DNA from 4 places in the Bradyrhizobium roseum genome. Region 1 is predicted to be linked to each of the others. Evidence: predicted binding sites of a transcription regulator. Region 1 holds the regulator's gene; each other region holds the start of a gene.
What was found. Region 1 encodes PhoB, which activates phosphate uptake and scavenging genes when phosphate is short. Its sites were predicted from a motif close to TGTCATNNANCTGTCAT; they were not measured.

Region 1 (7,357 bases):
ATCATGCTGGCGCTCGGCCGTGCGCTCGGCGAGACCATGGCGGTGACCTTCATCATCGGCAATTCGTTCAAGATCCAGTCCTCGATCTTCGCGCCGGGCACCACGATTTCCGCCGCGATCGCTTCCGAGTTCGCCGAGAGCGATGGCTTGCATCAATCCGGCCTGATCCTGCTAGGCCTGCTGCTGTTCGTCTTGACCTTCTTCGTCCTGGCGGCCGCGCGCCTGATGCTGATGCGGCTGGAAAAGAAGGCGGGGAGCTAAGATTATGAACCCGATCTACGCATCCCGCCGCCGCAACAACATCATTGTTAAGTTTCTCTGCCTGGGCGCCGCCTTGTTCGGTGTCACCTGGCTGGCGCTGATCCTGTTCACGCTGTTCTACAACGGTCTCGCCGGGCTCAACCTCGCCGTCTTCACCCAGGATACGCCGCCGCCGGGTTCGACCGACGGTGGCCTGCGCAACGCCATCGTCGGCTCGATCATGATGACCGTGATCGGGGTCGGCATCGGCGCGCCGCTCGGCCTGTTCGCGGGAACCTATCTCGCCGAATACGGCAAGCACGACAAGCTGACGTCGGTGATCCGTTTCATCAACGACATTCTGTTGAGCGCGCCGTCGATCATTATCGGCCTGTTCATCTACGGCGCGATTGTGGTGCCGATGGGCGGCTTCTCGGCGTTCGCCGGCTGTCTGGCACTGGCCGTGATCGTGATCCCCGTGGTGGTCCGCACCACCGAGGACATGCTGGGACTGGTGCCCAATCCACTGCGTGAGGCAGCCTCCGCGCTCGGCCTGCCGCGCTCGCTGGTGATCCGGCGGATCGCCTATCGCGCCGCGCGCGCGGGCCTGATCACCGGCGTGCTGCTGGCGACAGCGCGCGTTGCCGGCGAGACCGCGCCGCTGCTGTTCACCGCGCTGTCGAACCAGTTCTTCAGTCTCGACATGACCAAAACGATGGCGAACCTGCCGGTCACCATCAACAACTTCGTGCAGAGCCCCTATGCCTACTGGAAGCAACTCGCCTGGAGCGGGGCGCTGCTGATCACGCTCACCGTATTGGCCCTGAATATTGGCGCGCGCGTTCTCGGCGCCGAGAGGACATCCAAATGACCGAACTCTCCGTATCCGTGAGTAATGCGAGCGGATCCGTTCCGCAGGTGGCGCTGCCCGAGGCGCCGCCAAAGGTGACCGCCCGCGGCTTGAATTTTTACTATGGCGAACATCACGCGCTGAAGGATATCAATCTGACGCTCGGCACCAACCGTGTCACGGCCTTCATCGGCCCGTCCGGCTGCGGCAAGTCCACGCTGCTGCGGATCTTCAACCGGATGTACGATCTCTATCCCGGCCAGAAAGCGACCGGCCAGTTGATGCTGGACCAGACCAACATTCTCGACCCCAAGCTCGACCTCAATCTGCTGCGCGCCCGTGTCGGCATGGTGTTCCAGAAGCCGACGCCGTTCCCGATGACGATCTACGAAAACATCGCCTTCGGCATCCGCCTCTATGAGAAGATCTCCAAGTCCGAGATGGACGGCCGGGTCGAGAAGGCGCTGCGCGGCGGCGCGCTGTGGAACGAGGTCAAGGACAAACTCAATGCCAGCGGCCTTTCGCTGTCCGGCGGCCAGCAACAGCGGCTCTGCATCGCGCGTACGGTCGCGGTGCGGCCGGAGGTGATCCTGTTCGACGAACCCTGCTCGGCGCTGGATCCGATTTCGACCGCCAAGATCGAGGAACTGATCACCGAACTGGCGGAGGACTACACGATCGCGATCGTCACCCATAACATGCAGCAGGCGGCGCGCGTCTCCGACAAGACCGCCTTCATGTATCTCGGCGAGTTGATCGAGTTCGACGACACCAACAAGATATTCACCTCCCCGAGCGATCGACGCACGCAAGATTACATCACCGGCCGGTTCGGTTGAGGAGATAGAAAATGGCTTCTGAACACACCGCCAAGGCGTTCGACAGCGACCTCCAGGAATTGACCCGTCTCGTCGCCGAGATGGGCGGCCAGGTCGAGCGCATGATCACCGAATCCGTCGACGCGCTGGTCCGCCGCGACGTCGCGCTCGGCAACCGCGTCGTCGCGGCCGATGTCGAGGTCGACCGTCTGCAGCACCTGATCGAGGAGCGCGCGGTGCTGACCATCGCACGGCGCCAGCCGATGGCGGTCGATCTGCGCGAGATCGTCGGCGCCATGCGTGTCGCCACCGACCTGGAGCGGATCGGCGATCTCGCCAAGAACATGGGAAAGCGCGTCGCCGCGCTGGAGAATGATTTTCAGCCGCTGAAGCTCATTCGCGGCCTGGAGCACATGACCGACCTGGTGCAATCGCAGGTCAAATCGGTGCTGGACGCCTATGCGGCGCACGACCTCCCGGCGGCGCTGGCGGTATGGAAGGGCGACGAGGAAGTCGACGCCATCTGTACCTCGTTGTTCCGGGAACTCCTGACCTATATGATGGAAGACCCGCGCAACATCTCGTTCTGCATTCACCTGATGTTCTGTGCCAAGAATATCGAGCGGATCGGCGATCACGCGACCAACATCGCCGAAACCGTGTTCTACATGATCGAAGGCCAGCAGATGCTCGACAAGCGCCCGAAGGGCGACATGACGACGTTTGCCACCACGTTGCCTAGTACTTGAGGAATAAAAGATGAGCGCGCGCATTATGGTGGTCGAGGACGAAGAAGCGCTGACCACGCTGTTGCGCTACAACCTCGACGCCGAAGGCTATGAGGTCGAAACCGTCGGCCGCGGCGACGATGCCGATACGCGGCTGAAGGAGCGCATTCCCGATCTCGTCGTGCTGGACTGGATGCTGCCGGGCCTGTCGGGTATCGAACTGTGCCGTCGCTTGCGGGCGCGGCCGGAGACCAAGCAGTTGCCGATCATCATGCTCACGGCGCGCGGTGAGGAGAGCGAGCGGGTGCGTGGCCTTGCGACCGGCGCCGACGACTACATCGTTAAACCGTTTTCGGTGCCGGAGTTGCTGGCGCGGGTGAAGGGTCTGCTGCGGCGGGCAAGCCCAGAGCGGCTCGCTACCGTCTTGACCTATGGCGATATCGAACTCGATCGCGAGAAGCGCCGCGTCGCGCGCTCGGGCCGCTCGATCGATCTCGGCCCGACCGAGTATCGGCTACTGGAATTTTTCCTGGAGCATCCCGGCCGCGTGTTCAGCCGCGAGCAATTGCTCGACAGCGTCTGGGGCCGCGACATTTACATCGACGAACGCACCGTCGACGTCCACATCGGCCGGCTGCGCAAACTCCTCAACCCGGGCCGCGAACAGGATCCGATCCGCACCGTGCGCGGCGCGGGATATGCGCTGGATGATCGGTTCGCGAAGGTGGAGTCGTAGCACGGCTCCAGTGCCTCACCCTGCATTCTATCGCCGTCCCCGCGAACGCGGGGAGCCATAACCACGAATCTCGATTGTTGAATTGAGCCCGGAGCTCACGCTCGCCAAAACCCCACACACCTGTGGTGATGGGCCCCTGCGTTTGCAGGGACGGCCGCTTTGGAGTATCGCGCGCGACTTAACGGGTCGGCTTCGGTGCCGCACGCCGCCGATCGGACGCCGGCTGATACGCCACGCGCGAGTGATGCGCGCAGTAGGGCAGTCCCGAAAGCGCCTTGCCGCCGCAGAAGAAGAATTCCGGGCTGGCGGGATCGCCGACCGGCCAGTGGCAGGTGGCTTCGTTGAGTTCGAGCAGCGACAGCCGCTGGCTCATCGGCACCACGTTGTCGAAGGCGATCGGATCGGGTTCGATCTCGACCTCGAAGGCGTGCGCCAGCGCGGTGTTGCCGCGCGAAACCGGGCGCGACACGCGCACCATCTGCTGGGCCGGGCGCGCCTTGCGCTGCCGCGGCGCGGCCGAGGAGGGTGACTTGGCGCGGCCGGAGAGGCCCAGCCGGTGCACCTTGCCGATCACAGCGTTTCGGGTCACATTTCCGAGTTCCGCGGCAATCTGGCTTGCCGACAAGCCGGCTTCCCAGAGCTTCTTCAGCTGCTCGACGCGATCGTCGGACCAGGTCAATACCGTCATCGTAGTCTTTCCTTCGCACCGCGCCGGCCGATATGGGGCAGCGCGGGCGACGTCATTCGTCTCAAAAAACCCTGCGGTCAGAATCCCTTAGCCCTCGCCGGGCGCGGAAAGCGCGCCCGAACGTGTACGCAATACAAAATGGACTCTTAGGGATAAAAACCGCCGCACGAGATGTCGTACCCGACAGCCCAAAAGCTACAATATGGCGTGACTCCGGCGCAAGAGTCCGCGCCCCAACGTCCACATGTTCCGACATGTAGGCACGATACTGCGTGTTTTCCACCACACCGCAATCCTACGGATTTAGCCCTCCTGAGATGCAGGAAAGGCGTGTTCCATGGCGTGTTGACAGCGCTCCGCGCCCACATAGAATGCCTCTCACGTGCCGCCCCAAAGAGGCGGCACGTTTCGTTTCGCAAGACCGGCTGTCGCCGCCTCGCGCCAAGGCACCGATGTCAAGGCACGGACGTGCTCCACGGCAGGTCTTGAAGACAGGGCTCGAACCTCAAGTGATTGCCATGACCCATAGCGCCGCCTCGCATTTGCTCCCCGTCTTTGCCAGGGTCGACCTCGGCTTCGAACGCGGCGAAGGCTGCTGGCTGACATCGACCGGTGGCGAGCGCTATCTCGACTTCACCTCGGGCGTCGCGGTCAACGCGCTGGGCCACTGTCATCCGCACCTGATCGCGGCGCTGCAGGAGCAGGCGACAAAACTCTGGCACATGTCGAACCTGTTCAAGAGCCCGGACGGAGAGAAGCTCGCCGCGCGGCTGTGCGAGCAGAGCTTCGCCGACATGGTGTTCTTCTGCAATTCCGGCGCGGAAGCGATGGAAGGCGTGATCAAGCTCGTGCGCCGCTATCAGTTCTCCAAGGGCCATCCCGAACGCTATCGCCTCATCACCTTCGAGGGCGCGTTCCACGGCCGCACGCTCGGCACGCTTGCCGCCACCGGCTCCGCCAAATATCTCGAAGGCTTTGGCCCGCCGATGGACGGCTTCGACCAGGTGCCGCACGGCGATCTCGAAGCGGTGAAGAAGGCGATCGGTCCGCATACCGCCGGCATCCTGATCGAGCCGGTGCAGGGCGAGGGCGGCGTGCGTTCGGCGCCGCAGTCGTTCTTCAAGGCGCTGCGGCAGCTCTGCGACGAACACGGCCTGCTGCTGGCGTTCGACGAAGTGCAGACCGGGATGGGCCGCACCGGCGATCTCTTTGCCTACAAGCGCATCGGCGTCACCCCCGATGTGATGTCGCTGGCGAAAGCGCTGGGCGGCGGCTTTCCGATCGGCGCGGTGCTGGCGACTGCGGAAGCGGCCAGCGGCATGACGCCCGGTTCGCACGGATCGACCTTCGGCGGCAACCCGCTGGCGATCGCCTCGGCCAATGCGGTGCTCGACGTCATGCTCAAGCCCGGCTTCTTCGACCACGTGCAGAAGATGTCGCTGCTGCTGAAACAGAAGCTCGCCTCCGTGGTCGACCGCTATCCCGCCATACTCGCGGAAGTGCGCGGCGAGGGGCTCTTGATCGGCGTCAAGGCCGTGGTTCCCTCGGGCGATCTCGTCAACGCGCTGCGGGACCAGAAATTGCTCACCGTCGGCGCCGGCGACAATGTGGTGCGCTTCCTGGCGCCACTGATCGTGACCGAGGCCGAGCTCGAGGAGTCCGTTCAGATGCTGGAGCGCGCCTGTGTCGCGCTGTCGGGCAACCAGTTAAAGAAGGCGGCGGGATGATGAGTAAACCCGTCCGCCACTTCCTCGACATCAATGAGCTGCCGCCTGTCGAGTTGCGCAACATGCTTGCCGCGAGCGCCGCGATGAAAGCGAAGCTGAAGGCGCACGAAAAGGCCACGAGGCCGCTCGAAGGCAAGACGCTGGCGATGATCTTCGAGCGTCCCTCGACCCGCACACGGGTGTCGTTCGATGTCGGCATGCGCCAGCTCGGCGGCGAATCCATCATGCTCACGGGCGCGGAGATGCAGCTCGGCCGCGGCGAGACCATCGCCGACACCGCGCGCGTGCTGTCGCGCTATGTCGATGCGATCATGATCCGCATCCTCAACCACGATGCGCTGCTGGAGCTCGCAGCGCACGCCACCGTGCCCGTGATCAACGGGCTGACGCGGCGCTCGCATCCGTGCCAGGTGATGGCCGATCTGATGACTTTCGAGGAGCATCGCGGGCCGATCGAGGGCAAGACCGTGGCCTGGACCGGCGACGACAACAATGTGCTGGCGTCGTGGGCGCATGCGGCGGAGCGATTCAAGTTTCAGCTCAATGTCGCGACCCCGCCGCAGCTCGCGCCAAACAAGGCGATGAAGGACTGGATCAAGGCGACGCAGGCACCGATCGTGCTCGGCACCGATCCCGAAGCCGCCGTGCGCGGTGCCGACTGCGTCGTCACCGACACCTGGGTCTCGATGGGCGACAAGGACGGCGAGCACCGCCACAACGTGCTCAAGCCCTATCAGGTCAATGAGAAGCTGATGTCGTTGGCCAACAAGGACGCGATCTTCATGCACTGCCTGCCGGCGCATCGCGGCGAGGAAGTCACCGATGAGGTGATCGACGGCCCGCAGTCAGTGGTGTTCGACGAAGCCGAAAACCGCCTGCATGCGCAGAAGGGTATTTTGGCCTGGTGCTTTAACGAAGTGGCGTAGCTCTTGACGTCGTCCCCGTGAGCGAAGGGCCACGTGCCGCGTGATCTGACGATTGCCGAAGTGTGTCAGACGTGGTGCTTCACGATTGCACCCTGTGGCTATGGGTCCCTGCGCCAGGTGCGCAATTGCGCACAAGGCAACGACCCGTGGAGGGAGCTCTGGCCCCCTTCAATTTTCGCTTCTCGACCCCAGATAAGGCGCCATGGATTCACAATCAGACGCAAAAATCACGATCGAGGCGCCGGTTCGCGCGCCGTCGTCCGTTCCCGTCGATGATGCGGTGCTGCCGTTCGAGGTTGCCGAGCTCGACCTGCGCGGCCGGCTGACCCGGCTTGGCCCTGCGCTCGACGACATCCTGACCAAGCATGATTATCCGACCCCGGTCGGAAAATTGCTCGGCGAGGCGATCGTGCTGGCGACATTGCTCGGCTCGGCGTTGAAGTTCGACGGCCGCTTCATCCTGCAGACCCAGACCGACGGTCCGGTGTCGTTCCTGATCGTGGATTTCCAGTCGCCCGACCGCCTGCGCGCCTATGCGCGCTATGACGCAAAGCGGCTGAAGGACGGCCAGGATTCGGGTGCGTTGCTCGGCAAGGGCCATCTGGCGATGACCATCGACCAGGGCGCGGACATGAGCCGTTACC
Region 2 (7,357 bases), 2.9 Mb from region 1:
CGCCCGCCCCGATATCCTTGCTCGGCAACAGCGTGCCGCGCTCGGCGGCGCCAACTGCAAAGCCCGCGAGGTCGTAATCGCCGTCCTTGTAGAGCCCCGGCATTTCGGCGGTCTCGCCGCCGATCAGGGCGCAGCCGGATTCCCGGCAGCCCTCGGCGACGCCGGCCACGATGGTGGCCGCAGCTTCCGGATCGAGCTTGCCGCAGGCAAAATAGTCCAGGAAGAACAGCGGTTCCGCGCCCTGCACCACGAGGTCGTTGACCGACATCGCCACTAGGTCGATGCCGATGCCGCCATGCAGCCCGGTCTCGATCGCAATCTTGACCTTGGTGCCGACTCCGTCAGTCGCGGCCACCAGCACGGGGTCCTTGAACCCGGCCGCCTTGAGGTCGAACAGGCCGCCGAACCCGCCGATTTCGGCGTCGGCGCCCGCCCGGGCCGTGGCGCGGACCATCGGCTTGATCAGGTCGACCAGACGGTTGCCTGCGTCGATATCGACCCCCGAATCGGCGTAAGTGAGCCCGTTTTTGCGGTCGTTCATGCCCAAATTCCAGTATGATGACCGCTGGTTACGAGGATTTCCGCGATCCTGCAATGGCTCGCGGGCGTCTGACACATATACTATGTAGATAAGAGCCGGCAGAACCCGCCAGGGGCCGGATTTAGGCCGGGAGCCGGGGAAGCGACCGAGTTGAGTATTCCGAATATCATTACGCTGGGCCGCATCATCCTGGTACCGGTCATCGTCTGGGCGATCGTCTCCAGCCAGATGGAGATCGCCTTCGCGATCTTCGTCATCGCCGGCGTCAGCGACGCCGTCGACGGCTTTCTCGCCAAGCGTTTCAACATGGCGAGCGAGCTGGGCGCCCTGCTCGACCCGCTTGCCGACAAGGCGCTGCTGGTGTCGATCTTCGTGGCGCTCGGCATCTGGGGCGCGGTACCGCGCTGGATCGTGATACTCGTGGTGTCCCGCGACATCATGATCGTCATGGCCGTGATCGTTTCTTGGCTGTTCGACAAGCCGATTCCGATGAAACCGCTGATGGTGTCGAAACTCAACACCGTGGCGCAGGTGGCGTTCGCGGCGCTGGTGCTGGCGTCGCTCGGCTTCAATTTCACGCCGGCGCCCTATGACGTGATCCTGATGGGTCTTGTTACGGTCTTTACTTTGGTTTCGATCTCGCTCTATCTCGTCGAGTGGGTGCGGCACATGAGCACGATCGACGGGCACTAACCATTTCGCTTGTTTTGACGCGTTCCTTTACACGGACCGGTGCCCCCTTCGCCTGAAAACGCTATGAAGGCTGCCGGATTCCGGCCTGGAGATTTGCGTGGCAGTTCGCGTTCACCCCCGTCAGCTGGCCTTTACATTGCCGCATGCGGAGAGCCTGACCCGCGACAATTTCCTGGAAGGGCCGTCCAATGAAGCAGCGCTTGCGCTGATCGAAAGCTGGCCGGACTGGCCGAACCGCATCATGCTGCTGGTCGGCCCCGAAGGCTCCGGCAAGAGCCACCTCGCCTCGATCTGGGCCGAGCAGGCCGGCGCGCGCTCGATCTCGGCGCACGCGCTCGGCCCCACATCCGTTCCGGGCGCGCTCGCGACCGGCGCGCTGGTGGTTGAGGATCTGAGGCCTGCCGACTTCGACGAACGCGCGCTGTTTCACCTGTTCAATCTCGCGCGTGAGGACGAAGCCTATGTGCTGATCACCGGCCGCGTTCCGCCGGCCGCGTTCGAGGTCGAACTGCGCGATCTTCGCTCCCGGCTGCGCGCCGCGCCCGTGGTGTCGCTGCTGCCGCCGGATGACCTGCTGTTTCGCGGTTTGATCGTGAAATTCTGCGCGGACCGCCAGCTGAGCATCGACGAGAGCGTCGTGAGCTACCTCGTCACCCGGATCGAGCGTTCCTACGCCGCCGCCCGCCAGGCGGTCGAACGGCTCGATACCGAGGCCCTGCGGCTCGGCCGGCCAGTGACCCGGGCGCTGGCGGCGGAACTGTTGCGCGAAGCCTGACTGTTGAAGCGTCTGCTGCTTCCTGCCGCCTTGACGGCGGCCTCTGGCGGAACATCAATGTCATTGAAACGTCATCGGCATATCACATGCTGCCGGCTGGATTTCCCCTATTGTCCGCCATGCCTCTCGCGATATGGATAAAAGCCTTATGGAATCGTCGCAAGCCATTGAAATAAAAGAAAAAGAGGCGACTTCCGAAGCTCCACATTCTATCGCCGCGAGCCCCGAGCGATTCATCAACCGGGAACTCTCCTGGCTGCATTTCAACCGCCGGGTGCTCGAGGAGTCGGTCAATCCGGGCCATCCGGTGCTGGAGCGGGTCCGGTTCCTGTCGATATCCGCCAATAACCTTGATGAGTTCTTCATGGTCCGCGTCGCCGGCATCAAGGCGCAGGTTCGCGAGGGCATCGCCGAACGCAGCCCCGATGGCCTGACGCCGGCCGAGCAACTGGTCCTCATCAACAAGACGGTTTCGGAACTCGCCTCCGACCAGCAAGCGATCTGGCGCGATCTGCGCGCCATCCTGTCCGAAACCCGCATCATGCTGGTCGATGGCCACGACTTCACCAAGGCCGAGCGCAGCTGGCTCGAGGATTATTTCCTCCGCAGCATCTTCCCCTTGCTGACGCCGCTGGCAATCGACCCGGCACACCCGTTTCCGTTCATCCCGAGTCTCGGCTTCACCATCGCGCTGCAGCTGGCGCGGGTGTCCGACGGCAAGGCGATGAACGCGCTGATCCGCATGCCGGGCAAGATCGACCGCTTCATCCGCATGCCTGCCGGCAAGGACGGCGCGGTGAACCTGATCCCGCTGGAGCAAGCCACCGGCCTGTTCATCGGCCGTCTGTTTCCCGGCTATACCGTCAACGGCCAGGGCGCTTTCCGCATCATCCGCGACTCCGAACTCGAAATCGAGGAAGAGGCGGAGGATCTGGTCCGGCTGTTCGAGAGCGCACTGAAGCGACGTCGGCGTGGTTCGGTGATCCGCCTCGAGATGGAAGCCAAGATGCCGGAGGCGCTGCGCGGATTCGTGCAGCAGGCGCTTTCCGCCGCCGACGATGAAGTATTTCTGGTCGACGGCGTGCTGGCGATGAACGAGCTTTCGCAGCTCACCCGGCTCGACCGGCCCGACCTCGAATTTGCGCCTTATGTGCCGCGGCATCCCGAACGGGTGCGCGACCATGGCGGCGACATTTTCGCGGCGATCCGCCAGAAGGACCTGATCGTCCATCACCCCTACGAATCCTTCGACGTGGTCGTGCAGTTCCTGCAGCAGGCGGCGCGCGACCCCGATGTGGTCGCCATCAAGCAGACGCTCTATCGCACCTCGAATAATTCGCCGATCGTGCGCGCACTCGCCGAGGCCGCCGAGGCCGGCAAGTCCGTGACAGCCTTGATCGAACTGAAGGCGCGGTTCGACGAGGAGGCCAACATCCGCTGGGCGCGCGATCTCGAACGCGCCGGCGTGCAGGTGGTGTACGGCTTTCTCGAACTGAAAACCCACGCCAAGCTGTCGATGGTGGTGCGGCGCGAGGGCGGCAATCTCACGACCTATGTTCATACCGGTACCGGCAACTACCATCCGGTGACGGCGCGAATCTATACCGATCTGTCCTACTTCACCTCGGACCCGATCATCGGCCGCGACGCGGCACGGGTATTCAACTACATCACTGGCTATGCCGAACCGAGCGATATCGAGCGAATGGCGGTGTCGCCGCTGACGCTGCGCACGCGCATCATCGAACACATCAAGGGCGAGGCCAGTCATGCCCGGCACGGCAAGCCGGGTGTCATCTGGATGAAGATGAACTCACTGGTCGACCCCGACGTGATCGACGCGCTTTACGAGGCCTCGCAGGCCGGCGTGACGGTCGAACTGGTGGTCCGCGGCATCTGCTGCCTGCGGCCGGGCATTCCCGGGCTATCCGACAACATCCGGGTCAAGTCGATCATTGGCCGATTCCTGGAGCACACCCGAATCTACTGCTTTGGTATGGGGCAAGGCCTGCCGGGCGCCAAAGCGGCTGTGTATATCTCGTCCGCCGACATGATGCCGCGGAACCTCGACCGCCGCGTCGAGGTGCTCTGTCCGTTGCAAAATCCCACGGTACATCAACAGGTTCTCGAACAGATCATGGTCGCCAACCTGAAGGATACCGAGCAGAGCTGGCAGTTGTTGCCGGATGGGTCGTCTACGCGTATGAAGGCCGCAAAAGGCGAAGAGCCGTTCAACCTGCACAACTATTTCATGACGAATCCGAGTCTGTCTGGCCGTGGAAAGTCTCTCAAGGAATCTTCGCCGCGCCGGCTCACGCGGCGTAACGAGCGCCAGCAATCCTCATAGCGGACCGCGGCCGTGAAGCGGCCGCGCAAGCGCGCTTCCAGCGTTGCCGTCATCGACATCGGTTCGAACTCGGTTCGTCTCGTTGTCTATGAGACGATGGCGCGCAGCCTCGTCACCGTCTTCAACGAGAAGGCGCTGTGCGGACTCGGCCGCGAGGTGCAGAGTACCGGCCTGCTGGCCGAGGATGCGGTTGCCAAAGCGCTGGCGGCGCTGCGGCGCTTCCGCGCGTTGTGCAAAATCCAGCAGGTCGGGCGCGTCTTCGCCATCGCCACCGCTGCCTGCCGCGACGCCAAGAACGGTCCCGATTTCATCGTCAAGGCCGAGCGCATCTGCGGCGCCGAAATTCAAATTCTCTCCGGACCGCGCGAAGCAAAACTTTCCGCGCTCGGCGTCGTCTCCGGCATCCATAATCCCGATGGCATCGTCGGCGATCTCGGCGGCGGCTCACTCGAACTGATCGACGTGCATCGTGGCCGTGTCAGCAGCGGCGTCACGCTGCCGCTAGGCAGCCTGGCGCTGCAGGACCTGTCGCAGAAATCGCTGAAGCGCGCCGAGGGCATCGTCAGCAACGGCCTGTCCGGCGTGGCCCAGCTCAAGGCCGGAAGCGGCCGAACCTTCTACGCGGTCGGCGGCACCTGGCGCGCGCTGGCGCGGATCCACATTGTGCAGAGCGGCTATCCGCTGCGGGTGATGCACGGCTATGAGCTGCCAGCCGCAGACGCGCTGGACTTCGCCCGGCGCCTGCGCCGGCTGGCCGCCGCCAACATGCTGGCCGACATCGAAGTGGTCGCCGCCGCACGGCGTCCGCTGCTGACTTACGCCGCGCTGGTGCTCGAATACATCATCCGCGTCGGCCGGCCGAAGACCATCGTGTTCTCGACGTTTGGCGTCCGCGAAGGCCTGTTTTACGAGATGCTGCCACCGCAGGAGCGCGCCAAGGACGGCTTCATCTGCGCCGCGCAGACCCTGAACGGGCTGCTGTCACGCTCGGCGCGCCATGCCGAGGAACTGGTCGCATGGACCGATCGGCTGGTGCGCGTCGTGAAGCTGCGCGAGACCGCAGAAGACCGCCGCCTGCGCCACGCCGCCTGCCTGCTCTCCGATGTCGGCTGGCGCGTGCATCCCGACCATCGCGGCGAAGAAACGCTGAGCCTGATCACCAACGGCAATTTCGGTTCGATCAGCCATCAGGGCCGCGCCTTCGTCGCGCTGTCGGTGTTTTATCGCTACGCCGGCCTCAGCGAGGAAAACGAACCGCCGACGCGGATCCGCGAGCTGGTGCCACCGGCGATGGATGAACGCGCCCGGCTTCTCGGCGCCGCGTTCCGCGTCGCGCATCTGATTTCGGCGGCACGCACCGGCGTACTGCCCGCGACGCACTTTCGCTCGCAGGGCCGCAAGCTGATGCTGGTGTTCGAGCATCGCATGGTCGACCTCGTCGCGGACCGTGTCGGCAGCCGCTTCAAGCAACTGGCGCGGCTGGTCGGGCGCACCGGATCGATCGTGCGGAAGTAAGACGGCCGAACCGCCGGGAGTCAGGAACAGCGTCGGCATCGTCGACGAAATAGTCGGCGATACGTAGCATCCCGAACTGCAAGGCCGGTGCGCCGATTGGCACGCGCAAGCGGCGCGACCTAGCCCTCGCGCCTGAATACGCTGAACTGGGAGAAGCAAGCCGCCTGGGTGGGCCTGCTGGTGTTGCTGCTCCGCGGTCTGTACCTGTTCGCGATGCCCTATGCCGCCGAACGGCGCGGGGCACGCGGCATCAGCGGACAGGTGTGACGCCATGGCCGGCAAGACGTCTGCGAAATCGGAAGGCCGCAAGGAAGGCAGCCACCAAGCGGCCCGCCGCAACGCCCGCACTCCTCTCAGGCGGCAATCCTCAGATCGCAAAGAGCGACGGCGATGCTCCCGTGCAGGCCTCCATCGCGGCCATGCCGGGCTGGAAACGCGACATCGGACGGCACCTCGACGCCCTCATCGAGCGCACCGTCCCCGGCGTGCGCAAGGCCGTGAAATGGAATTCGCCGTTTTATGGCGTCGAGGATCAAGGCGGCTGGTTCCTCAGCTTTCCCTGCATCACAAAATACGTCAAAGTGACGTTCTTCCGCGGCACCTCGTTTCGCCCTCTTACATCAGGCGAATCCAGGCACGAGGAAGTGCGCTACCTCGATATCCATGAAGACGAACGGTTCGACAAAGCTCAGCTTGCGGCATAGGTGAAGCAAGCCAGCCAATTGCCCGGCGAACGACTGTGATCCGAAAGACGACAGCCATGACGAAGGCACCGGCAAGCGTGAAGCGCGGCACAAAGGACGCCAAAGGCGGCAACACTCCAGCCCAACACATCGACGCACGAATCCAGGAGCTGGACGACTGGCGCGGCGAGATGCTTGCGCGCATCCGCGGCATCATCAAGCAAGCCGTCCCCGACGTCGTCGAGGAGTGGAAATGGCGCGGCGTGCCGGTATGGGAGCGCGACGGCATTATCTGCACCGGCGAGACCTACAAGGCCGTCGTGAAGATGACCTTTGCCAAAGGTGCCGCGCTGGACGATCCGACGGACCTTTTCAACTCGAGCCTCGAAGGCAACACCCGACGCGCTATCGATTTCCATCAGGGCGACAAGATCGATGAGAAGGCGCTGAAAGCGCTGATCCGCGAGGCGGCGGCATTGAACGCTTCGGCGCGCGCGGCCCGAAAGAAACCGAAGAGCGCTTGACGAGCGGCCGATCGGCGAGTGTGCAACCCGCGCCTGACGGTTACGGCATTTAGCCCGGTTTCTCGGCGCGACTCTTTATGTCCGACAGTGTGTTGCCGATCATGGGCATCGGCTGCGCATCCTTGGCCACTTCATCAGCGAGCAGCCGCAACAGCATTTGATAACGCGCCTCGTCGCGAGTCGGATCGCTTTCGGCGATCGCAATAAGCTTGCGATATCGAATGATATTTTCGTCGTGGATGAAGTCTTGCATTGCGCCCTCCGGGCGTTGTGCAACGC
Region 3 (7,357 bases), 1.7 Mb from region 1:
ACTGTTCAAGCGCGTCCGGCTCGAAGTGAACCACGCGACACGGGGCCGGCAGACGCCGTGGGAAAGCTCGTCGCTGACCTCCGATTTCTTTTTCTTCGGCGATACCGCCGTGGCCGCAGGCCGTGCGCCGGATCGCAGCCCGATCGTGCAGATGGCGGCGAACCTGCCGTCACGGTCGGTGCGACAGGCTTACGACTACGTGGTGTCGGAGGGGTCGCCTGAATATTATGAGGAGTTCATCCGGCTCTATCCGACCGACCCGCTGGCGGACGAGATCCGCGTACTGCACTATAATTTGAAGGTCGCCAAGGCGTGGCACAAGGCGGTGGTCGCGAACTCGCCGCTCGCCTACAAGACGTTCCACCAGAATTATTCCAACAGCCTCTACGCGCCCGCGGCGCTGAAGCTGTACGGCGCGCCGAAGGCCGTTCCGCTGATGCAGTTCACGCATCTGGCGAAGCACTCGCCGTCGTACAAGCACGGCAACTTCGGATCCTCGTTCGCCCACAACAAGAGCGGAGGCGGATCGGGCCCGTTCCAGCATATGCCCGGTCACGGCGCATCGAAGCCGTTCGGCAACGGCAAGATGGGAGGGCTGCCCGGCAGGAACAAGCAAGGTCCTTTCAACGCAGGCAACCACGGCAAGTTCTCAAAAATGCCCGGCAAGTTCGGCAACCATCCGATGCGGACCGGCAACAAGCACATGCTCGGCAGCGGCCAGCGTCATTTCGGCGGCGGAATGGGTAACCGATTCAGCCAGCGTTTCTCACCCGGCCCGTCGCGGATGTCGTTCGCGCGCGGCTCGTACGGCGGCGGGTCGTATGGCGGCGGCGGATCATTCGGCGGAGGCCGTTCGTTCGGCGGCGGCTTCGGACGGCGCTGACAAAAGCTCACGTCATCATGCATCCGGGCAGAGCTGGCGCTCTGCCCGGTTATGTTTCGGATGGGATGATCAGGCGACCAGCCTGGCGAACAGGTCGGCGTCGACATTGCCGCCCGAGAGCACGATGACGACGTTCTTGCCCTTGGCGTCGATGCGCCCGGCCAGCAGCGCGGCGAGACCGACCGCCCCGCCCGGCTCGACCACCAGTTTCAATTCCCGATAGGCATAGGCGACCGCGGCGCCGACTTCCTCGTCGGACGCGATCACGCCGCTGGCGAGCAGCTTGCTGTTGATCGAAAACGTGAGCTCGCCCGGCATCGCCGCCATCAGCGCATCGCAGATGGTGCGCCCGGCGGCGTGATGCGCCTCGCGGTGGCCGGCGCGCAGCGACAGGCCGTGATCGTCGTAGTCCTTGGGCTCGGCGACGATGACCTGGGCCTGCGGGAATTTCGCCTTCACCGCCGTCGCCACGCCGGCGATCAGCCCGCCACCCGATGCCGGCGCCACCACGATGTCGGGAACGAGCCCGAGTGCGGCCATGTCCTCGGCGATCTCGCGGCCCGCGGTGCCCTGTCCGGCGATGACAAACGGATCGTCATAGGGACGCACCAGCGTCGCGCCGCGCTTTTGCGCAATCCCGTTGGCGATGGCTTCCCGGTCTTCCCTGTCGCGGTCGTAGAGCACCACTTCGGCGCCGTAGCCCTTGGTGCGCTCGCGCTTGGTGACCGGCGAATCCGCGGGCATCACGATGGTCGCCTGCATGCCGAGGATCTGCGCCGCCGCCGCCACGCCCTGGGCGTGGTTGCCGGAAGAGAATGCGACCACTCCGCCGACGCGCCTGTCGTGCGGAATAGAAGCCAGCTTGTTGAAAGCGCCGCGGAACTTGAACGATCCGGTCCGCTGCAGCATTTCGGGCTTCAGGAAGACTTTTGCCCCGACCCGTTCATTGAGAACGGGGAACGACAATAGCGGCGTCCGCACCGCAAAGGGCGCAACCACCTTGGCGGCAGCCTCGATATCGGCCGCGCCAATCGGTGGATTTGAGATCGTTTCTGGCATCCGCAACTTGTATCGCGGTTGCCGACGGACGGGCAAGACGCATTCCGGTGATATCAGGCGGCGAAATGCGGGTCTTCTGCCCTGAATTCGGCCACATCGCCTTCCGGCAGCTCGGGGCGAACGTTCAGGGCATGATCGACAAAGACGCGCGCAGAGGCCTGCCAGCTGTAGCCGGCGGCGAATTCCACACAGTCGTCCCGCGAAACCTGCAGCGCCTCCAGGCAGGCCGCGCGCAAATCCTCGTCCAGCACGCCGACCGGCGAAGCACCTATCACGTCGCGCGGTCCGGTGACCGGAAAGGCCGCCACCGGCAGGCCGCTGGCGAGCGCCTCGAGGAGCACCAGGCCAAACGTGTCGGTCCGGCTGGGAAACACGAAAATATCGGAGGCCGCGTAGATTTCGGCCAGTTCCTCGCCGTGCCTCGCGCCGAGGAACACGGCATCCGGATATTTCCGCTCCAGCGCCGCGCGGGCCGGCCCATCGCCGACGACGAGCTTGGTGCCCGGCAGATCGAGGTCGAGGAAAGCCTCGAGATTCTTTTCGACCGCGATGCGCCCGACGCTGAGGAACACCGGCATCGGCAGACAAAGGTCGATGCTGCGCGGATGAAACAGCGCGGTATCGACGCCGCGCGACCACAGCACCACGTTGCGAAACCCGCGCGCGCGCAATTCGGTCGCCAGCGCCGGCGTTGCCGCCATCACGGCCTGGCTCGGCCGGTGGAACGCGCGCAGTGCGCGCCATACCCAGGATTCCGGCACCGGCGAACGCGCCGAAACATATTCAGGGAAGCGGGTGTGAAAGCTCGTGGTGAACGGCAGGCCACGCTTGCGGCAATAGCGCCGGACCAGCAGCCCGATCGGGCCTTCGGTCGCGATATGGATGCCGTCGGGCTTCGCCGCCGCGATCAGTCTTGCGATCTTTGCCGGGTACGGCAACGCCAGCCGCAGTTCGGGATAGCTCGGCATCGCAAAAGTGCGAAACGATTGCGGCGTCAGGAAACTCACCTCGACGCCGAAGCCCTTGGCCGCTTCCGCCATCGCCGTCAACGTCCGCACCACCCCGTTGACCTGGGGGTGCCACGCATCGGTCGCGACCAGGATGTGCGTCATGCGGCACGCGCTGCGACGCGGGGAACGGGAGCCGTATTTCGCTGCGGATCAGCCCAGGTGATGATTTCGAACCGGCCGTCCTCGTGCTCGGCGAGCGCGGTGCAGCTTTCGACCCAGTCCCCGCAATTCATGTAGCGAATGCCGTGCTCGTCGCGGATCACGGCGTAGTGGATGTGGCCGCAGATCACGCCGTCCGCGCCGTGCCGCCGCGCCTCGCCGGCCAACGTCGTTTCGAACGCGCCGATATAGTTCACGGCATTCTTGACCTTCTGCTTCGCCCATTGCGACAGCGACCAGTAGGGCACACCGAACATGCGCCGGAAGAAGTTGACCAGCCGGTTCATCTGGATGGCGAAATCGTAGGCCTTGTCGCCAAGATGAGCGAGCCAGCGCGCGTTCTGCACCACGAGATCGAAGATATCGCCGTGGATGACGAGATAGCGCTTGCCGTCGGCGCCCTCGTGAATGGTGTTTTCGACGACGTCGATGCCGCCGAAATGCGTGCCGTAATAGTTGCGCAGGAACTCGTCGTGATTGCCCGGCACGTAGATGACTTTGGCGCCCTTGCGCGCCTTGCGCAGCATCTTCTGCACGAAGTCGTTGTGCGATTGCGGCCAGTACCAGCTCGATTTCAACGCCCAGCCATCGACGATGTCGCCGACGAGATAGATGGTATCGGCGTCGTGGCTTCTCAGGAAATCCAGCAGGCGGTCGGCTTGCGATCCGCGGGCTCCGAGATGGACGTCGGAGATGAACAAGGTGCGAAAACGCCGTTCAGGGCTGTCTTCACTCAAAGAGTCACTACCCATACCTGTCCCCTGACAGATTTTTGTGACAGGGCGATGACTAGTTCACGCGACCCATAGCCCCACGAGAATCATTGTCGCGCCCCGCAGATTGCGGATACCAGCGCGATGCGACAGGCAGGCGACATCGGCGAGGCAACATTTCGGTGGCGTCGCTGCGAGCGGAGGGACGACGAGAGATAAATCAATAGAACTTGTGAAAATGATGGATCGGGCCGTGGCCGTGGCCGACGCTGAAGCGATCGGCTGCCGCGATCGCGACGCTAACCCAGGCCTTGGCGTTGCGCACGGCGGTCGTCATGTCCTCCCCCTTTGCCAGCCCCGCGGCGATCGCCGAGGAGAGCGAGCAGCCGGTGCCGTGGGTATTTTTGGTGGCGACGCGCGGCGCGGCGAGCGCCGTGACGCCGGACGCGTCGATCAGATAGTCGATGCTCTCGGCACCCTGCCCATGGCCGCCCTTGATCAGCACCGTCTTGCAGCCGAGCGCCAGCAATCGCCTGCCCTGTTGTTCGACGGCGGCATCGTCCTTCGCCACGCCTTCGCCGAGCAGGTCGGCGGCTTCCGGCAGGTTGGGCGTGATCACCGACGCCAGCGGAATGAGTTTTGTGCGCAGCGCGTCGACGGCCTCCGCCGCGAGCAGCCGGTCGCCCGAGGTTGCGACCATCACGGGATCGAGCACGACGTGTCTTGGCGACCAGCGCTTCAACCCCGCGACGATGGCATCGATGACAGGCGGATGCGCGACCATGCCGATCTTGACCGCCCCCACCGCCAGATCGGAAAACACCGCGTCGATCTGCGCGGTGACGAACTCGGCCGGCACCTGGTGGATGCCGCTGACGCCCGTCGTGTTCTGCGCGGTCAGCGCCGTGATCACCGAGGCGCCGTAGACGCCGAGCGCTGCGAACGTCTTGAGGTCGGCCTGGATGCCGGCGCCGCCAGAGGAATCCGAACCGGCGATGGTCAGCGCAATCGGCGTGGTCATCGAAAGTCTCGTCGAAATGAGGGGTTGAGGGCCATACCTCGTTGTTGGCCTGTCCTAGCGCGGCCCGCCATGGGCAGCAAGCCGGCTTGCCTTTGGCTTGCCTTGGAGCGTCGTTTTTGGCCTATTGGGGCAAATTTTCCGGAGACGACAGCGATGGTTCCCTTCTTCGTTCAGTTCAAATGCAAGCTCGGCCAGTCCTACGCCGTCGCCAACGCGCTCGCCGAGGCGGAGATCGCCTCGGAGATCTATTCGACCGCCGGCGATTACGATCTGCTGGTCAAGTTCTACGTCGACAACGACACCGACATCGGCCACTTCGTCAACGAGAAGGTGCAGGTGATTCCGGGTATCCAGGACACCCACACCATCATCACCTTCAAGGCGTTCGGCACCGGCTAGCCTCATAACCCTCTACCCCGCATCGACTTAGCCTGCCGCGGCCACGCTCCGCCGGCCTCTGGGAGCGCCCGTCTTGTCCGAAACAACCGTCACTTCTGCCCGGCTGCGGGATTTCATTCAGCAGGCACTCATTGCGGTGGGCCTGCCGGACGCCGATGCGGCGGCGGTCGCGGAGCTGATGGCAGCGGCCGACCTGCAGGGGTCCGATGGCCACGGCGTCAGCCGGTTGCCGCAATATGTCAGGCGCATCAAGGCCGGCGGCGTCAACGTCCGGCCCAACATCGATGTGGTGCACGCACATGCCGCGACCGCCGTCTTGAACGGCGACAACGGCATGGGCCACCTCGTGATGAAACGCGCGGCCGAGATGGCGATCGAAAAGGCGCGCACCACCGGCATCGGCTGGGTCAACTCGCAATTCTCCAACCACGCCGGCCCCGCCTCGCTCTATGCCACGATGCCGCTCGCCCATGACATGATCGGGCTCTATTTCGCGGTCGGCAACGCCAACCATCTGCCGCCCTGGGGCGGCCTCGACATGCTGCTGTCGACCAACCCGATCGCCGCCGCGATCCCGGCCGGCGAGGAGAACCCTGTCGTGCTCGACATGGCGACGACGGTCGCCGCCTACGGCAAGGTTAAAACAAAAGCGTTGCGCGGCGAGACCATGCCGGAGGGCTGGATGATCGACCGCGCGGGCAAGCCGCTGACCGATCCGAAGCGCGCCGACGAAGGCATGCTGCTGCCGCTCGGCGGCATGGAGGCCGGCTACAAGGGTTACGGCCTGGCGATGATCATCGGCCTGCTCGCGGGCACGCTCGGCGGCGCAGCGATGGGCCGCGACGTCATCGACTTCAACCACGACGACGACAGCGTCACCAACACCGGCCAGGCGATCGCCGCGATCAACGTCGCGGCCTTCGGCGACGTCGCCACGTTCAAGCGAAGCGTCGATGCGCTGGTGCGCGACTTCCGCAACAGCCAGCGGATGCCCGGGGTGGACCGCATCTGGGTGCCCGGCGAACGCAGCCACGAAACGCGGCTCAGGCGAATGAGCCACGGCATTCCCCTGGCCGCCGCGCTGCGGAAGGGATTGGACCAGGTCGCCGACGAGCTCGGGTTAGCGCGGCTGTAGGCCTGGTGCGACCCCGCGGCCATATTTAGCCGGAAGAATTACTAACGCCCGTTAACCATACCGGCCGATTTGCACGCTTTTGCCATATCCGCATCATTCTACCGCCTTGATATTTTTTGTTAATAATTGCGTCGTCAACCGGAAGCTCCGCGGCGGAGGATTTCCGAAGGGGTTTAGTCGCGAGTACCACCGATGGGGACGCTGTACGATATGCTCGGCGCGCTTCCGAGCGACGACGCCGAGGAGTTGCGGACCGCCTTCCGCAAGGCGGCCAAGGCCACGCATCCCGACACCAACCCCGACAATCCGGAAGCCGCCGTCAGGTTCAGGGAGCTGATGCGCGCCTATGACATCCTGAACGACCCCGACCAGCGCGCGACCTACGACCATTTGCTCGCCATCGCGCTGCAGCCGTCGGCCAACCTCCCGTCGACGCGCACCTATGAAACCGTGCGCAAGGTCGCCTCCAACACCATGGCGGCAAGCGTGATTTTGGCGGTGCTGGTTGGCGGTTACACCGTGTTCGGGCTGTTTTCGAAGGCGCCCAGCGCCGCTGAAATGGTCGCCGGCCTGACCGCCGGCGGCAATTTGGAGGTTGCCGCGGTGCACCCGGCCGCGCCGGCGCAGGAAGAGCCGCAAGCCCGGCGCGAGGCTGACATCGCCACCGGCTCGGTGACCGCTGCCGCAGCGCCTGCCGCGAAGGAAGCCGGCCCCGCGCCGGTCGGCCGCCTCGAACGTGTGCCCGCCTTCGTCAGTTACGATCTGGGGATTCAATACTACCCGCGCTTCGCCGCGGCCTATTTCGATCGCGGCGCGGCACCGCCGTACCGGATGGGCACGTTCGATCGCCCGCTGACCGACGTCACGGCGGCCCGGCGGGCGCCGGATTCAAAACGGAGCAGGATTGCGTCGCCCCTGCCGAGCAGGCCCTTGATGATCGTGCCGGTCGTATTGGAAAGGCGCGTGCCGGAAAGGCGT
Region 4 (7,357 bases), 630 kb from region 1:
ATGCGTGGCATGGCCAAGGCCCACGGCGGCAAGGCATTGGCCGAGGTCGCCGGCCGCGCCGCCGAGAAAATCCCGCCAGAACGCAAGGTTCTCATGCACGCTGAGCGCCGGTTTCAGCGCATCGCGATGGCCGAGATAATGGGCTTGTTCCGGCAGCGTCAGCTCGGCCTCGCCGCCTTCCAGGCCGACCGATCCACCGGCCGGCACCACGAGGCCCGCGATCAGGCGCAGCAGCGAGGTCTTGCCCGATCCGTTCGGGCCGACCACGGCCAGAACCTCACCGGAAACGGCTTCGAAATCGAGGCCCGAGAACACGCTGCGGCCACCCCTGATACAGTCGATTTGGCGCCCCGAGAGCCGCATTGTCGCCTTCACAGCCCTCTGAAATTGATGGGTACCGCGTCAGAATTTGTGGGTACCGCATCGCTGCAGCACGCTTGTCGGTGTGGCGGCGCTTCTAGAAAGATTCTATAAGCCCGGAACTTGATGCAGCACACAATCGACATCTGCAAGCCGGGAGGCCAGTCGACGTCGATGGTGTTTAAATACCCTTGGCGGGTATAACTTGAATCTGGGATTTCCTCACATGACCTCGCTCGACAGCTTCAAATGCCGCAAGACCCTCAAGGTCGGCAGCAAGACCTACGTCTATTACAGTCTGCCCGCCGCCGAGAAGAACGGTTTGAAGGGAATTTCCAAGCTGCCCTATTCGATGAAGGTGCTGCTGGAAAACCTGCTGCGCAATGAGGACGGCCGCACCGTCAAGAAGGAAGACATCGTCGCGGTGTCGAAATGGTTGAGGAAGCGTAAACTCGAGCATGAAATCGCGTTCCGCCCGGCGCGCGTGCTGATGCAGGATTTCACCGGCGTGCCGGCGGTGGTCGATCTCGCCGCGATGCGCAACGCGATGCAGGCGCTCGGCGGCGACGCCGAGAAGATCAACCCGCTGGTGCCGGTCGACCTCGTCATCGACCACTCCGTCATCGTCAACTTCTTCGGTGACAACAAGGCGTTCGGCAAGAACGTGGCCGAGGAATACAAGCAGAACCAGGAACGCTACGAATTCCTGAAGTGGGGCCAGAAGGCGTTTTCGAATTTCTCCGTGGTGCCGCCCGGCACCGGCATCTGCCACCAGGTCAATCTCGAATACCTTGCGCAGACCGTATGGACGAAGAAGGAGAAGATGACGGTCGGCAAGAAGACCGGCACTTTCGAGGTCGCCTATCCGGATTCGCTGGTCGGCACCGATTCGCACACGACGATGGTCAACGGCCTTGCCGTGCTCGGCTGGGGCGTCGGCGGTATCGAGGCGGAAGCCTGCATGCTCGGCCAGCCGCTGTCGATGCTGCTGCCGGAAGTGATCGGTTTCAAGCTGAAGGGCCAGCTCAAGGAAGGCGTCACCGCGACCGACCTCGTGCTGACCGTGACGCAGATGCTGCGCAAGCAGGGCGTGGTCGGCAAGTTCGTCGAGTTCTTCGGCCCGGGCCTCGACTTCCTCTCGGTGGCGGACAAGGCGACCATCGGCAACATGGCGCCGGAATACGGCGCGACCTGCGGCTTCTTCCCGGTCGATGCCGCGACCATCGATTACCTCAAGACCTCGGGCCGCAAGGCGGACCGCGTCGCGCTGGTGTCGGCCTACGCCAAGGCGCAGGGCCTTTTCCGCACGGCGAAATCCGCTGACCCGGTGTTCACGGAAACGCTGACGCTCGATCTGAAGGATGTCGTGCCGTCGATGGCCGGCCCGAAGCGTCCCGAAGGCCGCGTCGCGCTGCCCGCCGTGTCGACCGGCTTCGCCACTGCGCTTGCCGGCGAATACAAGAAGCCGGAAGGCGGCGACACGCGCTACCCGGTCGAGGGCAAGAACTTCGACCTCGGTCATGGCGACGTGGTGATCGCCGCGATCACCTCCTGCACCAACACTTCCAACCCGAGCGTGCTGATCGGCGCCGGCCTGCTGGCGCGTAACGCCGCAGCCAAGGGTCTGAAAGCAAAACCGTGGGTCAAGACCTCGCTCGCGCCTGGAAGCCAGGTCGTCGCGGAATATCTCGCCAATTCGGGGCTGCAGAAGGATCTGGACAAGGTCGGCTTCAACCTGGTCGGCTTCGGCTGCACCACCTGTATCGGCAACTCCGGCCCGCTGCCGGAGGAAATTTCAAAGTCGATCAACGACAACGGCATCGTCGCCGCCGCCGTGCTGTCGGGCAACCGCAACTTCGAAGGTCGCGTCTCGCCGGACGTGCAGGCGAACTATCTGGCCTCGCCGCCGCTGGTGGTGGCCTACGCGCTGGCGGGCACCGTGACCAAGGATCTCGCGGTCGAGCCGATCGGCACCGGCAAGGACGGCAAGCCGGTCTATCTGAAGGACATCTGGCCGACCACGAAGGAGATCAACGCCTACATGAAGAAGTTCGTCACTGCGACGATCTTCAAGAAGCGTTATGCCGACGTGTTCAAGGGCGACACCAACTGGCGCAAGATCAAGACCACCGACAGCGAGACCTATCGCTGGAACATGTCGTCGACCTATGTGCAGAATCCACCCTATTTCGAAGGCATGAAGAAGGAACCCGATCCGGTCGTCGACGTAGTCGATGCGCGGATTCTGGCGATGTTCGGCGACAAGATCACCACCGACCACATCTCGCCGGCCGGTTCGATCAAGCTGACCTCACCGGCCGGAAAATTCCTCAGCGAGCACCAGGTCCGTCCGGCCGACTTCAACCAGTACGGCACGCGGCGCGGCAATCATGAAATCATGATGCGCGGCACGTTTGCCAACATCCGCATCAAGAACTTCATGCTGAAGGGCGCCGACGGCAACATCCCGGAAGGCGGCTTGACCAAGCACTGGCCCGACGGCGAAGAGATGTCGATCTACGACGCGGCGATGAAGTACCAGCAGGAGAGCGTACCGCTGGTGGTCTTCGCCGGCGCCGAATACGGCAACGGTTCTTCGCGCGACTGGGCCGCCAAGGGCACCCGCCTGCTCGGCGTTCGCGCCGTGATCTGCCAGAGCTTCGAGCGCATCCACCGCTCCAACCTGGTCGGCATGGGCGTGTTGCCGCTGACCTTCGAGGACGGCACCTCGTGGTCGTCGCTCGGCCTCAAGGGTGACGAGAAGGTGACGATCCGGGGCCTCCAGGGCGACCTGAAGCCGCGCCAGATGCTGACGGCGGAGGTCGTCTCCGGCGATGGCGCGCTGCAGCGCGTGCCGCTGCTTTGCCGCATCGATACGCTCGACGAGCTCGAGTACTATCGGAACGGCGGCATTCTGCATTATGTGCTGCGCAAGCTCGCGGCGTAGGGTTCTCCTTTGACGCGCTTTCACGCGAGCCGGCAACCACCCCGGATCAAGTCCGGGGCCGGCGTTCGCTTGAAAACGCTTTGAAGCGCGGATTTGTGATCAGTGCCTCACTTCGAAGTGAGTAGCGACCAGGAAGAAGGCGGCCTAATGAAGGGCCGCTTTCGCGTGTTTGGGGCACGCTTTTTTTGAGGTTTGATCATGCCCCGCAATACCGACGGAAGACGTTACGACCGGTTCGCACAATGACAGCGTTGATGGCCCACAATTTGATATCGCGTTGGTCCGGCGCGCTCGGGGTCTGCGCGATCATCGCGGTCATCCGGCCGGCCCATGCCGATCCGCGCACGGTGGTCGAACTCTTCACCTCGCAGGGCTGTTCGTCATGTCCGCCGGCCGACAAGATCGTCGGCGAACTCGCCAAGGATCCGGGCGTGATCGCGCTGAGCATGCCGATCGACTATTGGGACTATCTCGGCTGGAAGGATACGCTGGCGGACTCGCGGTTCAGCGCGCGGCAGAAGGCCTATTCACACGTCCGCGGTGACCGCAATCTCTATACGCCGCAGATGATCGTCAACGGCTCGGCGCAGGTGATCGGCAGCGATCGCACCGCCATCGATAAAGCCATCAAGAGCACGGGCAAGGCCGAGGGCGTAATGTCGGTGCCGGTCTCGATGACCTTGTCGGGCAAGCAGATCAACGTTTCGGTTGAGGCAAGCAAGGCGGCGACGGGTCGCGGCGAAGTCTGGCTTTGCTCGGTCTCGCGGGCCGTGCCGATTTCGATCGGGCGCGGTGAGAACCGCGGCCAGCAGGTCACCTACTACAACGTGGTGCGCAATATCGTGAAGATCGGCGACTGGAACGGCACTGCGGGAAGCTGGACAGTTCCGCTGGACAGTATCTCCAGCAATGGAGTCGATGCGGCAGTCGTCTATGTCCAGGATGGCAGCCGTGACAGGCCAGGCGCAATGCTCGGCGCCGCCTTCACCGTGCTGCGCTAACTTTCTCCCCTGACTTTCCGTCTGGATGTCGTCGCGGCAGGCGAGGTGGGAACGCGCCCAATGCCGATGTGTCGCAGCTCGAGCCGCAAACGAAAAAGGACCAACTTTCGTTGGCCCAGTATCGGGATTGTACTCCCTCTGCGAATAGGCCCGATCCCGACGGCCCCGGGGGGCTGGGGGCTGAGGAATCCGGAACCGAAAGGACCGGGCCAACGCAGTATCCTCTTGTTGCAACCTAGCGGGGCGGGCGGTTGGCGGAAGTGGGGCAGTAATAAGATTCCGCTAACGATCCCGTGAATCGTGTTCCAGCATGTCGCCGCACTTGGCGGTTTTCCGCGTAGTTGCACCCCCTTGCGGCGTCCTCCGGTTAGCGCAATCATGTAAATTGGATGACAGGAGGCGCTCCATGAGCACGATATCGGAGGACACCGATCCAAGCGCGATACGCGCGGTGGCACGTCCTGCCACTGCAGCGCCGCAGCAAGTTCGCGTCACGTTCAATCGCCTCGAACTCAACCTTATCCTCAATCTGTATGGCCGCATGGTCGCCGACGGCGAATGGCGCGACTACGCCATCGACTTCCTGAAGGATCGTGCGGTATTTTCGGTATTTCGCCGTGCCTCCGAAGTTCCAATCTACCGGATTGAGAAGGATCCGCGGCTCGCGCGCAAGCAGGGCATGTACAGCGTGATCGCGGCGACAGGCCTGATCCTGCGCCGCGGCCACGAGCTCGAGCGCGTGCTGCTGGTGATCGACCGGAAGCTGGCGGTGGTTTAGCCGGGCACGAAACTACGATGCCGGCACCGTTGTCCCACCCTCCCCCAGTGCGCGCTGCATCATCACGGTGTCGAGCCAGCGGCCGAATTTGAGCCCGACATTCGGGTGCGTCCCGATCATCTGGAACCCGCATCGGGTATGAACGCCAATCGAGCCGGCGTTGGCGGAGTCGCCGATCACGGCGATCATCTGCCGGTATCCGCGTGCCTCGCACTCGGCGATCAGCCGCTGCATCAACTGCAGGCCGATGCCGCGGCGGTGGATCGCCGGTTGCAAATAGACGGAATTCTCCACCGTGAAACGGTACGCCGGCCGCGGCCGATAGGGGCCGGCATAGGCATAGCCGATCACCGTGCCGTCGACCGCCGCGGCGAAATAGGGGAAGCCGTCGTCTGTGAGCGCCCTGAACCGCCGCGTCATCTCTGCAAGATCGGGCGGGATCAGTTCGAACGTCGCGGTGCCGTAGCGGACCGCGTGCTCATAGATTTCGGTGATAGCGGGGAGGTCCGCCTCGGTGGCGGTACGGATTTCGGGAGCGAACATGGCCGGTAGAGTATTTTCGCTGCCGGCAAAAGAAAAGCCCCGGCCGTTGGGCCGGGGCTCTGACTTTGTAGCCTCTGCGGCGGCGACTACTCGCGCTGGCCGAGCAGCTGCAACAGCAGCGTGAACAGGTTGATAAAGTTCAGGTAGAGCGAGAGCGCGCCGGTGATCGCCGCCTTCTCTGCAATTTCACCACCCTGGGAGGCGTAGCCGTAGATGTAGTCGTTCTTCAGCCGCTGGGTATCCCAGGCCGTGAGGCCCGCGAACACCAGCACGCCGACCACCGAGACGATGAACTGCAGCATCGAGCTGGCGAGGAACAGGTTGACCACGCTCGCGATGATGACGCCGATCAGGCCCATGAACAGGAACGACCCCATGCCGCTCATGTCACGCTTGGTGGTGTAGCCGTACAGGCTCAGCGCGCCGAAGGTGGCCGCGGTGATGAAGAACACCCGCACGATCGAGGTGTGCGTGTACACCAGGAAGATCGACGACAGCGAGATGCCCATCAGCGCCGAGAACACCCAGAACAGCATCTGGGCGGTCGCAGGCCGCAGCCGGTTGATGCCGGCCGAGATCGCGAACACCATCACCAGCGGCGCAAGGATGAACAGCCACTTCAGCGGGCTGACATACATCGCCTGGCCGAACGGCGTCAGGAAGACTTTGCCAATTCGCGCCGCCGCGCCGGCCTGATCGGTGGTCACGGCGGCCATATAGACGCCGAGCGCTGCAAGGCCGGTGATGGCCAGGCCGATGCTCATGTAGTTGTAGATGCGCAGCATGTAGGCGCGCAGACCGGCATCGACGGTCGCGGCATCAACGCGCCCGGCGGCCCGGCCGAAAGGAGAAGCGTAGTTACGGTCTAGGTCCGACATGGTCGAATTCCCGTTGGTTGCCCGGCGGAGCGCAAGGGTTTGCGGCGCCGGTTGGATTTCTATCTCAGATGTCCCGACTTGCTGACATTCGCTCGACGTCATCAAGCCCGTATCTGATCTTGGCTGATATGTGGGAAACTAACACATTCGTCGCAAGCTTCCATGCGCGGCTGAATGTCGCTTCTGCCGTCATTCCCAAGCAAAAGCAGCGTTAACCCGGCGTTTCTGCCGCTACAAATTGTCACAAATTACGCAACACGCTGGCCGGCTTCTGGTTGAGCGCCAGCAACGTTCCGGCGAGTCCGAGGCCCACCGTGACGACCAGGGCGGCGGCGACCACGCCGGCGGCGCTGCCGGCCTGCCAGATGAAGCTGAGCGTCATCAGCCGGGTTACGATCAGCCAGGCAGCGATCGAACCCGCGATCACGCCGAATACCGCCGTGGCGAGGCCGATCATCAGGTACTCCAGGGCGTAGGCGCCGAGCAGCCGCGCCCGGGTCGCCCCCAGCGTCTTCAGGATGACGGCGTCGTAGACCCGGTGGCGGTGTCCGGCCGCGAGCGCCCCGCCCAGCACCAGGATCGCCGAGATCAGCGTCACCGCGCTGGCGCCGCGGATGGCAAGCACGAGATTGGCGATGACGGTGCCGACGGTTTCGAGCGCCTCGCGGACCCGCACGCTGGTGACCATCGGGAAGGCGTCCGCCACCTGCTTGATGATTCGGGCGTCGCCGGCCGGGTCCGGGTGGGCCTCGGACAGGGTCGCGACATGGCTGTGCGGCGCGCCCTTGAACGCGTTGGGCGAGAACACCAACACGAAGTTGATGCCGAGCCCCTGCCAGTCGACGTTGCG

Region 2: QUH67_RS19915 (RNA degradosome polyphosphate kinase) is a predicted target of PhoB. The motif match lies at 2,068-2,084, and genes of this name have one in related genera.
Region 3: QUH67_RS25510 (UDP-2,3-diacylglucosamine diphosphatase) is a predicted target of PhoB. The motif match lies at 3,886-3,902, and genes of this name have one in related genera.
Region 4: QUH67_RS01895 (DUF2794 domain-containing protein) is a predicted target of PhoB. The motif match lies at 4,687-4,703, and genes of this name have one in related genera.

Annotation. Positions count from the first base shown of each region.
Region 1 covers NZ_CP129212.1:7,073,718-7,081,074, reverse strand. The annotation lists gene pstC (phosphate ABC transporter permease subunit PstC) at 1-261, shown strand, start outside; gene pstA (phosphate ABC transporter permease PstA) at 266-1,111, shown strand; gene pstB (phosphate ABC transporter ATP-binding protein PstB) at 1,108-1,929, shown strand; gene phoU (phosphate signaling complex protein PhoU) at 1,941-2,657, shown strand; gene phoB (phosphate regulon transcriptional regulator PhoB) at 2,668-3,372, shown strand; gene QUH67_RS33565 (GcrA family cell cycle regulator) at 3,551-4,060, opposite strand; gene QUH67_RS33560 (aspartate aminotransferase family protein) at 4,579-5,787, shown strand; gene argF (ornithine carbamoyltransferase) at 5,787-6,713, shown strand; gene QUH67_RS33550 (Hsp33 family molecular chaperone) at 6,916-7,357, shown strand, end outside.
Region 2 covers NZ_CP129212.1:4,130,444-4,137,800, forward strand. The annotation lists gene purM (phosphoribosylformylglycinamidine cyclo-ligase) at 1-541, opposite strand, end outside; gene QUH67_RS19905 (CDP-alcohol phosphatidyltransferase family protein) at 692-1,234, shown strand; gene QUH67_RS19910 (P-loop NTPase family protein) at 1,332-2,009, shown strand; gene QUH67_RS19915 (RNA degradosome polyphosphate kinase) at 2,158-4,356, shown strand; gene ppx (exopolyphosphatase) at 4,369-5,871, shown strand; gene QUH67_RS19925 (DUF1801 domain-containing protein) at 6,270-6,575, shown strand; gene QUH67_RS19930 (DUF1801 domain-containing protein) at 6,632-7,078, shown strand; gene QUH67_RS19935 (hypothetical protein) at 7,128-7,331, opposite strand.
Region 3 covers NZ_CP129212.1:5,360,922-5,368,278, forward strand. The annotation lists gene QUH67_RS25495 (caspase family protein) at 1-883, shown strand, start outside; gene QUH67_RS25500 (threonine ammonia-lyase) at 953-1,942, opposite strand; gene QUH67_RS25505 (glycosyltransferase family 4 protein) at 1,996-3,054, opposite strand; gene QUH67_RS25510 (UDP-2,3-diacylglucosamine diphosphatase) at 3,051-3,863, opposite strand; gene thiD (bifunctional hydroxymethylpyrimidine kinase/phosphomethylpyrimidine kinase) at 4,045-4,845, opposite strand; gene QUH67_RS25520 (Lrp/AsnC ligand binding domain-containing protein) at 4,999-5,244, shown strand; gene QUH67_RS25525 (Ldh family oxidoreductase) at 5,318-6,379, shown strand; gene QUH67_RS25530 (J domain-containing protein) at 6,572-7,357, shown strand, end outside.
Region 4 covers NZ_CP129212.1:382,364-389,720, forward strand. The annotation lists gene ccmA (heme ABC exporter ATP-binding protein CcmA) at 1-363, opposite strand, end outside; gene acnA (aconitate hydratase AcnA) at 587-3,307, shown strand; gene QUH67_RS01890 (DUF1223 domain-containing protein) at 3,550-4,308, shown strand; gene QUH67_RS01895 (DUF2794 domain-containing protein) at 4,715-5,086, shown strand; gene QUH67_RS01900 (GNAT family N-acetyltransferase) at 5,099-5,629, opposite strand; gene QUH67_RS01905 (Bax inhibitor-1/YccA family protein) at 5,716-6,507, opposite strand; gene QUH67_RS01910 (ABC transporter permease) at 6,749-7,357, opposite strand, start outside.